DNA from 3 places in the Hoeflea sp. AS16 genome. Region 3 is predicted to be linked to each of the others. Evidence: riboswitches for the same ligand, from Rfam matches in the RefSeq annotation. Region 3 holds a riboswitch; each other region holds the start of a gene.
What was found. Region 3 has a riboswitch for cobalamin ahead of bluB (5,6-dimethylbenzimidazole synthase). Riboswitches for the same ligand answer to the same signal wherever they lie in the genome.
Positions count from the first base shown of each region.

Region 1: it holds a riboswitch for cobalamin, as region 3 does, so the genes downstream of both, WNY80_RS16770 (energy-coupling factor ABC transporter permease) here and bluB (5,6-dimethylbenzimidazole synthase) in region 3, are expected to answer to the same signal.
Region 2: it holds a riboswitch for cobalamin, as region 3 does, so the genes downstream of both, WNY80_RS00240 (CbtB-domain containing protein) here and bluB (5,6-dimethylbenzimidazole synthase) in region 3, are expected to answer to the same signal.

Region 1 is NZ_JBBMQQ010000007.1:84,294-87,566, reverse strand. It holds gene WNY80_RS16775 (threonine/serine dehydratase) at 13-987, opposite strand; gene WNY80_RS16770 (energy-coupling factor ABC transporter permease) at 1,161-1,844, opposite strand; cobalamin riboswitch at 1,899-2,109, opposite strand; gene WNY80_RS16765 (DMT family transporter) at 2,214-3,176, shown strand.
Region 2 is NZ_JBBMQQ010000001.1:57,313-60,585, forward strand. It holds gene WNY80_RS00235 (cobyric acid synthase) at 1-1,405, shown strand, start outside; cobalamin riboswitch at 1,456-1,832, shown strand; gene WNY80_RS00240 (CbtB-domain containing protein) at 1,882-2,061, shown strand; gene WNY80_RS00245 (CbtA family protein) at 2,074-2,787, shown strand; gene cobU (bifunctional adenosylcobinamide kinase/adenosylcobinamide-phosphate guanylyltransferase) at 2,784-3,273, shown strand, end outside.
Region 3 is NZ_JBBMQQ010000001.1:416,167-419,439, forward strand. It holds gene phnL (phosphonate C-P lyase system protein PhnL) at 1-49, shown strand, start outside; gene WNY80_RS01955 (DapH/DapD/GlmU-related protein) at 46-660, shown strand; gene bluB (5,6-dimethylbenzimidazole synthase) at 657-1,337, opposite strand; cobalamin riboswitch at 1,386-1,567, opposite strand; gene phnC (phosphonate ABC transporter ATP-binding protein) at 1,749-2,630, shown strand; gene phnD (phosphonate ABC transporter substrate-binding protein) at 2,687-3,273, shown strand, end outside.

The DNA.
Region 1 (3,273 bases), on a different contig from region 3:
CAATGAAGCCCGTCAGCCACCAAACCTGTCGAGCGCCATGCGAAACACGTCCGCATCGACATTGCCGCCGGAAATCGTGACGATCACGTCCTCGCCCTCAATCTCGTCCGGATGAAACAGGGCTGCCGCCAATGCGACGGCCCCGCCGGGTTCGGCGACAAGCTTGAGCCGGGAAAAGGCAATCGCCATGGCGTGAAGCGCTTCGTCCTCGCTAACCACCAGCCCCGGGCCCGCAAGCCGCGCCACGATTGGAAAGGTCATGTTTCCGGGTTGGGGCGTGATGATGGCATCGCAGAGCGAGCCGGACAGGCGGCTGTTTCGCTCGATGTGGCCTGTCACCAGGCTGCGGGCCATGTCGTCAAAGCCCTCGGGCTCGACCGGCCGTGCCCGCAGGCCCAGTGCATCAGCCTCGAACGCCAGCGCCATTCCTGAGGTAAAACCACCGCCGCCGCAGCACACCAGCACATCGGCATGCGTGATTCCCTCCGCTGCGGCCTGTTCGGCGATTTCCAGTCCGCAGGTTCCCTGGCCTGCAATCACCAGGGCGTTGTCATAGGGCACGATCAGCGTCAGGCCGTGCTCTTCGGACAGTTTGGCGCAAATCGCATTTCTGTCGTCTTTCGCGCGGTCAAAAAGAACCACTTCAGCGCCCAGAGCGCGGGTGTTGTCGATTTTCGTCTGGGGCGCATCGGATGGCATGACGATGATCGAACGCACGCCATGCCGGCTCGCTGCCATCGCCACGCCTTGCGCGTGATTGCCGCTGGAAAAAGCAATGACGCCGCGCGATCTGGCGTCGGGGTCCAGTCCCGATACCGCTGACCAGCCGCCGCGGAACTTGAAGCTGCCGGTGTGTTGCAGGCACTCCGGCTTGACCCAGACCCGCCGGCCGGCGATCTCGTCAAGAAACGGAGAACCGAGCAAGGGCGTGCGCCGGACATGGCCATCAAGCCGGGCTTGCGCGGCGCGGATCATCTCTATGTTCATCCGGAAGTCCTCAAGTGAATTGTCTGTCGGGATGCTATCCGCACCGTGGCCGGCTTACCAAGCCCTTTGCGGCTTTGGCATGCTCCGGTTTGGCAATCAATATCTGCCGCCAAACGGAAACCGCCGCGTGACCCGGGCCACGCGGCGTTTGTCAGTGAGAAACAGGTGAAGCTCTATGCCGCGTGGCTGTACAGGCGGCTGTTGAACATCGGATTGCCCTTGAGGCCATCGAGCGTCTTGGCAAGTGCCAGAACGCCGAGATCGGCAATCGGCTCGATGATGATGACCAGCATGTAGGCCGCTCCGAAGGCTGCGATCTGCGAGAGGTTTTCAGCGCCGAAGCCGTGGCCATACAGCGCCCAGAAACCGACCCACATGACGATGCCGCCCTGATAGCTGGTCGAGAGTGCCAGGGCCTGCTTGTAGGACACGCCCTTGTAGGCGGTGCCAGCCGGAATGATACGCTTGGCAATCAGCGACATGGCGTAGAGCGGGACCAGCAGGGTGGTGACGTTCATGCCGTATTGCGGCAGGTCGAACGGAGCAAAGAAGACGCCCTGCACCAGCAGGCCCAGCGCCAGGCCGATGGCCGCGGGTCCGGCGCCGAACATCAGGTAGAGCGTCGATCCAAGAATGAAGTGAACTTCCGAAACGCCGATTGCGTGGTGCGGGAAGACTTCGAAGAATGAAAACACCAGCAGCGTGGTGACCACCGAGCGCATGCCGAGGGCTGCGAGGCCGCCATCGTTGCGAATCGTGTCCCACGACATTTTCAACAGCAGGCCGCCGGCCGCGGCTGCGGTTGCGTAACTCAGGGCAAGTTTTGCGCCGTCGACGACGCCAGGTTCAATATGCATGTTGTAATCCTTTCCGCACCCTTCGTGCGAGAGGTTGAATTCGGAAGCGTTTGACGGCTTCCCCGAAATCCGGGCAGGTCTCCTGGCTCGCGCTTCATTGCCGGCATCCGCCTTCCCGGGATCTCCCAGTGGCATCGTGGATGCGGCTCACGCTCACAGTTGCGAGGGCAGCCACGGATCGGGCCCCTTTGCGGGTCGTCCCTACCGTGTTCCCCTTTAATCCCGAAGGCTTGGCCTTCATGGAACCCGAACAGGCAAAGGATATTTCGGGACCTGTCAGATGGCAATCTGAAATACGACGTTTTGCGACGTACCCAAGTTGCTGGCCTCATTCCGCAGGACTCGTTGCTGCGCCGGATTGCCCATCGCATGGCTGCCTGTTACTCAACGGCCATGAGCGGCGAAAGCACTGATAATCAACATTTCCTTGGCACCGGGCTGGCAACGCTGGCCGTTGTTGCCGCTTCTGTGGACTTTGGTCTTGTCCCCTATTTCGCACGCACGCTGACTGCCGAGGGCATGGCGCCGCACGCCATTGCATTCTACCGCTATGCCTTCGCCGCGATCGTGCTGTTGCCATTTGTCTGGCGGGCCCGTGCTCAATGGGTTCCGTTGTCCTGGGGCTTTGCCGCGGGGATAGCCATGGGGGTTGGCTGGGTCGGTTATGTCCGCGCGGTTGAAGTTGCGCCGGTCTCCACCGCAGGCGTTCTCTACATGACCTATCCGGTTTTTACCCTGGTGATCGCCTGGCTGATGTTCGGCGATGTTCCGCGGCGACGTGCCATCCTGGCATCACTGATGATTGTCGCGGCAGCGATGCTTGCGACATCGCCGGATGTGATTTCCGCGGAGCAGGTACCGGCGCTGGTGCTGTCGCTGGCGGCGCCGTTGGGCTTTGCCTTCGGCATCAATGTGCTGGTCCACAAACTCCATGTTCTCAGCCCGGTGCTGCGGATTGCCTGCGCCAGTCTCGGTTCCGTGCTTGGGCTGTTGCCACTGATGGCGACGACGGAGCTGGCGGCTCTGTTTCCGGTGACGGCTTCGGGCTGGTGGCTGGTGGCAGGCATTGCCTTCGGCTCGGCACTGGTTCCGCAATTGCTCTATACGGTGGCTGCTCCTGTAATCGGAACCGCCCGGACAGCGATTGCCGGAAGCTTTGAACTGCCGACGATGTTCCTGGTGGGCTGGTTTGCCTTTGCCGAACCAGTCGGGGCGGCTCAATGGGCTGCCTGTGCCATCGTGATTTCCGCGATAGCTTTAACACCCGGCAAGCCGGTTCACAGTGTTGCTGCCAACCTTGCAATGCAAGGCGGGAAGCGCTCAAGACGTTAAGCGTGTTTGCTGCAATGCAGCGAAATCTGACCGTCGCGCCTTGACATGGCCGCATTTGTCAGGCCTAAGAGGGCAACTGGATAGGGGCCTATCGGCC
Region 2 (3,273 bases), 360 kb from region 3:
GGGCTTTTGCCGGCTGGCGGCAAATCATGGCCTGAAGGTTCGCCCGTTCAAGCCGCAAAACATGTCCAACAATGCCGCTGTCGCCGATGACGGCGGCGAGATCGGGCGGGCACAATGGCTGCAGGCGCTGGCCTGCCGGGTGTCGGCAAGCGTGCACATGAACCCGGTGCTGCTCAAGCCACAGTCCGAAACCGGATCCCAGGTCGTGGTTCAGGGAAAAGTTACCGGTCATGCGCGCGGCCGCGACTACCAGAAACTCAAGCCGCAACTGATGGCGGCGGTGATGGACAGTTTTGCCCGTGTCGCGGATGGCGCTGACCTGGTGCTGGTCGAAGGGGCGGGATCTCCGGCGGAAATCAACCTGAGATCAGGCGATATTGCCAATATGGGATTTGCGACAGCGACCGGGGTGCCGGTGGTGCTGGTCGGCGACATCGACCGCGGCGGGGTCATCGCCTCGATCGTCGGCACGCATACCATCCTGCCCGTCGCGGACCGCGCAATGATCGCGGGCTACCTGATCAACAAGTTTCGCGGCGATGTCAGCCTGTTTGATGACGGCATCTCGGCGATTGACGGTTTTACCGGATGGCCGTGCCTCGGTGTCATTCCGTGGCTCAAGGCCGCGGCGCGATTGCCGGCGGAAGATTCCGTGGCTTTGGAGCGTCTGGTGCAGGGGCCGGCGCGGGCGCTCAAGATCGCGGTTCCGGTGTTGTCGCGGATCGCCAATTTCGATGATTTCGATCCGTTCAAGGCCGAGCCGGATGTGGATCTCGTGTTCGTGCGCCCCGGCGAGCGGTTGCCCGAGGATGCAGGCCTTGTGATCCTGCCGGGCTCGAAATCGACGATTTCCGATCTCGCCGATTTCCGGCGGCAGGGCTGGGACAGGGATATGCAGGCGCATTACCGGCGCGGCGGCAGGATTATCGGAATTTGCGGTGGCTACCAGATGCTGGGGCGGATAGTCAGCGATCCGCTGGGGCTCGAAGGGGAAGGCGAGGCAGCCGAGGGGCTCGGGCTGCTCGACATCGAAACAGAGATGGCGCCGGAAAAAACTGTCCGCAACATCAAGGCGCGTTCGGCGGAGCATGACGTGGCGTTGTCGGGGTACGAAATTCATCTCGGTGTCAGCCGCGGGCCGGACAGCGCCCGACCGATGACGCTTCTCGACGGGCGGCCTGATGGCGCGATTTCGCCCGACGGCAAGGTGTCGGGAACCTACCTGCACGGTCTGTTCGATTCGGACGCCTACCGTGCGAAGTTGCTGGCGGAGTTTGGCATTCGTGGCGGGGAGACCAATTTCCGCGCCGATGTTGACGCAGCCCTCGATGAAGTCGCTGCCGAGCTTGACCGTCTGGTGGGGTTCGACAGGCTGATGAGCACATCGGCACTGATTGGTCGTTGACAGGCCGTGCGATGGCGCAGTCTCGATTGACAGTCTGCGGCGTCAGCCCTATCACTTGAGGTTCGAATGGTTCCAGAAACCCAAGTTGGTTTTCCGGATCAAAAGGGAATGCGACGGGATGGACCCAACCAGGGCATCTTTATCGCAGCCGACCCCGCGACTGTAGAGCGGCTAGGCGAATGTCACCGGGCACGGGAGGCCAGAGTGACGGAAAGACAATGGTGTTTTTCCGTTATCCTGAAGCTCCGGGCCGGACAAGCCACTGACGTGGCGGCATGATCAATCGGCGCGGACGCCTCTTTGTCTACGAATCGTCCCGTTTTCATGACCGCGATCAGCGTTGGGAAGGCCGGCATTTGCTGATGATCGACGGCAACGTCGACGTGACCCGCGAGCCAGGAGACCTGCCATTCGCACCGGTTGAGAGCCGGACCTTCGGAAGAAACTTTCTTCCGAAGTCACTCACGGAGGTTGTCATGTCTGCCAAAACCCAAACGCTTTCCCTCACCGATCGCATCGGCGCACGCACTGTTGCCGGCCTGATGGCACTGGTCATCGGCTCGATCCTGGTGTTCGGAGTTGGTCTTGCCAATTCGCAGACGCTGCACGACGCAGCGCACGACACAAGGCATTCCTACGGCTTTCCCTGCCACTAAGGGATTGATCTCATGATTGTCAGGTTGCTCCTGGCGGCTCTCGCCGCCGGGCTCATTGCCGGTATGGTGATGACGCCCGCCCAATACGTCAAAACCATTCCGCTGATCATGCAGGCCGAGGCCTATGAAAATGGCGAGGTTGCTCACGATCATGGCGATGCCGGTGCGGAGGCCGAGCCCGGGCATCAGCATGCCGAGGAAGACTCCATGCTCGGCTTCGGCCGGTTCTGGGACACGGTTCTTGCCAATCTGGTTGCAGGAGCAGGTTTCGCGCTGATGCTTGCCGCCGTGGCGCTGCTGATGGGTGTGGAATTTCCCGCAGGACGCGAGGCGATCACCCGCGGCCTGCTTTTCGGGGCCGCGGCGTGGTTTTGCGTCCAGCTTGCGCCGTCGATGAGCTTGCCGCCTGCGGTTCCGGGGTTCCCCTATGCCGATCTTGGCGACAGGCAGAGCTGGTGGATGATCACCGTGGCGATGTCGGCTGCCGGGATCTGGTGCCTCGCGATGCGGCCGGAATGGCTGGTCAAGGCCGTCGGTGTCGCCATCATCATCGCCCCGCATGTGTGGGGCTCGCCGGTGCCTGAAGATCTTTCGAGCGAAGTGCCTGCCTATATCGCGTCGGCCTATGCCGCCGCATCGCTGGCGACCACGCTGTTCTTCTGGCTGCTGCTTGGCGGATTGCTTGGTTTTTTCCTGTCGCGTGTTCCAGAGGAGCAAACGGCGTGACGCCAGGCCTGCCACCGGTGACGCTGGTGCTGGGCGGCGCGCGCTCGGGCAAGTCCGCCTTCGCCGAAGGGCTTGTCGAACGTGCCTCGGACACAAGGCTCTATCTGGCGACCGGCCAGGCCTGGGACGAGGAGATGCGGGACCGGATTGCTTCGCATCAGCACCGGCGCGGGCAGGGATGGGAAACCATCGAGGCCCCGGTGGACCTGGTCCCGGCGCTCAAAACCCATGCCCGGACCGACCGTCCGATGCTGGTTGATTGCCTGACACTGTGGGTGACCAATCTGATGCTCGGCGAGCACGACCTCGGCACCGCTTTTGATGAAATTGCCGCCGCGATTCCGGGCCTGAAGGGGCCGGTGGTCTTTGTTTCCAATGAAGTCGGTCTCGGCATCGTGCCTGACAACGCCATGGCACGGGCGTTCCGTGATCATGCCGGCCGGCTTCACCAGTTAATTGCGGGCCTTGCCGACGAAGTTCATTTCG
Region 3 (3,273 bases):
TCAGATCATCGATGTATCTGCCTTTGCCACCGGAAAGTCTGCGGCATGACGAAGCTGTCAGGGACACCGCTGGTGCATGACAGCGCCAAGGTCGTGGGTTCCACCCTTGGTCGCTACACCGAGGTTGGCGCCAATTGCACCGTGGCGCACTCGAGCATGGGGGATTATTCCTATTGCGTCGAGAACACCCAGATCGCCTATGCGAGCATCGGCAAGTTTGCCAATATCGCCAGTCATGTGCGGATCTATGCCAGCATGCATCCGATGGAGCGGGCGTCGCTGCATCATTTCAGCTATCGCTCGTCGTGGTATTTCGACGGCGAGACTGACGATCAGGATTTCTTCGACTGGCGCGCCGGGCAGGGGATCAGCATCGGCCACGACACCTGGATCGGCCATGGCGCGGTGGTGATGCCCGGTGTGAGCATCGGCAATGGCGCGATCATCGGGGCCAACGCGGTGGTGACCAAAGATGTTGCCGATTTCGCCATTGCCGTCGGCGTGCCTGCGCGAACCATCCGGCAACGGTTCTCCGATGACATCGCCAGCCGCCTCGATGCGCTGGCCTGGTGGGACTGGGAGCATGAAAAGCTGCATGCGGCGCTTCATGATTTCCGGGCGCTGCCGGTCGAGGCGTTTATCGAAAAACATGGTGGCTAGGGTTCGCCCTGCCAGCATTCCTCGAAAATCAGCTCATCGAGCGGCAGCCGGCGGTTCCAGCCCTTGACCTCGAGTTCCGGCCGCTCATAGAGCTCGTCGACATAGCCAAGGCAGAGATAGGCGACGATCTCGATCCGGTCGGGGATGCTCAGGATGGCTTTGAGATCGGCGTCGCGAAAGATGCTGACCCAGCCCATGCCGATGCCCTCGGCGCGGGCTGCAAGCCACAGGTTCTGCACCGCGCAGACCGTGCTGTAGAGATCCATGCTGGAATTGTGGGTCTTGCCCAGAACCACATCGCCGCCTCGTTTTCGATTGCAGGTGACGCAGATGTTGAGTGGCGCCTTGCGGATGCCTTCAAGTTTCAATGATTTGTATTTGGGTTGCCGTTCTTCTGGAAACAGTTTGACAGCTTCGTCGTTGGCGCGCGCGAACGCGTCGGCCACCCTGTCGCGCACCGGTTGGCTGCGGATGGTGATGAAGTTCCAGGGTTGCATGAACCCCACGGACGGTGCGTGATGCGCGGCTTGCAAAAGCCGTCGTAGAACGTCATCCGGAACCGGCTCCGGCAGGAACTGGTCGCGCACATCGCGGCGGGTGAAGATGGCCTTGTAAACGGCGTCGCGTTCAGCCGTCACGAATGGTTCTGCTGCAGACAGCATGGATGTCTTCGGCATTGTTTGATCCCCAACAATCCGGAAAAACCCGCAGCGCTGTCCATGCGCTGAAAGGCTATGACATCTGGCCGGTCTTCTGACTTCGGATCATCTGACCTGCGCGCCTTCCCGGGCTCTCCCAGTGGCATGAAGCGCAGACCATCCCCGTCACAGCGTTGGGCACGTTCCGGATTCTCGCCGGATTCCCGATTCTCCCGCATCACACGGGCACCAGACATCCACATAGGGCCATGACTGAAGCGCGGACGCAAGTCTGTTTTGCGCTTGGAAAATGGAGGTTTCGCACCAGGCCTCTCCGGGCCTGTGGAACGTAACAAAACTGACATCAAACCGACATCGGCCTTTCACATGGCTGGGCTAGGTCACTCCTCGAAAGTCGCAAGACCAATCGTGATCCCGGGGGATTTGCCCATGCTTGAATTGACCGACGTGACCCGCCGTTTTGGCACCAACATTGCTGTTGATGCCGTCACGCTGTCTATCCCGGAAGGGCAGATGGTCGGTGTTATCGGGCGTTCGGGCGCCGGCAAGTCGACGCTCCTGCGCATGATCAACCGGTTGACGCCGACAAGCAGCGGCGAGATCCGGTTCAAGGGCAAGACCGTGTCCGGGCTCGGTGGTGCAGGGTTGCGCAATTGGCATCGCGATTGCGCGATGATCTTCCAGCAGTTCAACTTGGTGCCGCGGCTTGACGTGTTGACTAATGTGCTGCTTGGCCGGCTCAATCACCGCTCGACGGTGCTCAACATTCTCAACATCTTCACGGTCGAGGAGCGAGCCAAAGCCTTGATGGCGCTGGAGCGTCTCGGCATTGCCCAGACCGCATTGCAGATGGCGGGAACCCTGTCGGGTGGCCAGCAGCAGCGTGTCGCCATTGCGCGGGCGCTGATGCAGTCGCCCTCGATGGTACTGGCCGACGAGCCGATCGCCTCGCTTGATCCGCTCAACGCGCAGATCGTCATGGACGCGCTCAAAGACATCAACGAGCGCGAAGGCATTACCGTGATCACCAATCTGCACACGCTCGATACGGCGCGTGCCTATTGCGAGCGGGTGATCGGCATGGCCGGCGGCAAGGTGGTGTTTGACGGCTCGCCCGACGAGCTGACCAGTGACGCCGTGCGGATGATCTACGGCGCCTCCGATGACGGTACAGAGATCTCGGAAGCCATCACCTCGACATCGATTTCCGCCGAACGCCCTATCGTTCCGGCCAAGTCCAAATCCACCGGTCCGTTGCAGCCGGCGCTCAGCGTCAAGCCTGCAGCAGCCGAGGTCGCCTTGCCCGCGTAACAGGCCCAACCCACGGAATGGCCGGCATCCTGCCGGATCTCACCAGGAGCAGATCAATGTTCAAGAAAGCCCTTCTCGCAGCGGCATCGTTCGCCGCCATCATCGCTGTCCAGCCTGCAGGCGCCGAAGACCTCAAGGACTTCCGTATCGGCATTCTCGGCGGCGAAAACGAAGCCGACCGCCTGCGCAGCTTCCAGTGCATGACCGAAAAACTGCCCGCCGTTCTCGGCGTGGAAAAAGTCTCGCTGTTTCCGGCCGCCGATTATGACGGCGTGATCCAGGGCCTGCTCGGCGGCACGCTCGATTATGCCGAACTTGGGGCATCGGGCTACGCCAAGGTCTATCTTGAAAACAAGGACGCTGTTGAGCCGATCCTGACCACGATCCAGACCGATGGCGCCACCGGCTACTACTCCGTCATGGTTGCGCGCAAGGATTCTGGCATCACCAAGCTGGAAGACCTCAAGGGCAAGAAGCTCGGCTTCGCCGATCCGGATTCCACGTCCGGCTTCCTGGTTCCTTCGGTCACGCTGCCTGCCGCCATCGGCATGCCGATTGCCGAGTATTTCGGTGAAACCGGCTTCGGCGGTGGTCACGAGAACCTGGTTCTGGAAGTCGTCAAGGGCAACTTCGATGCCGGCAC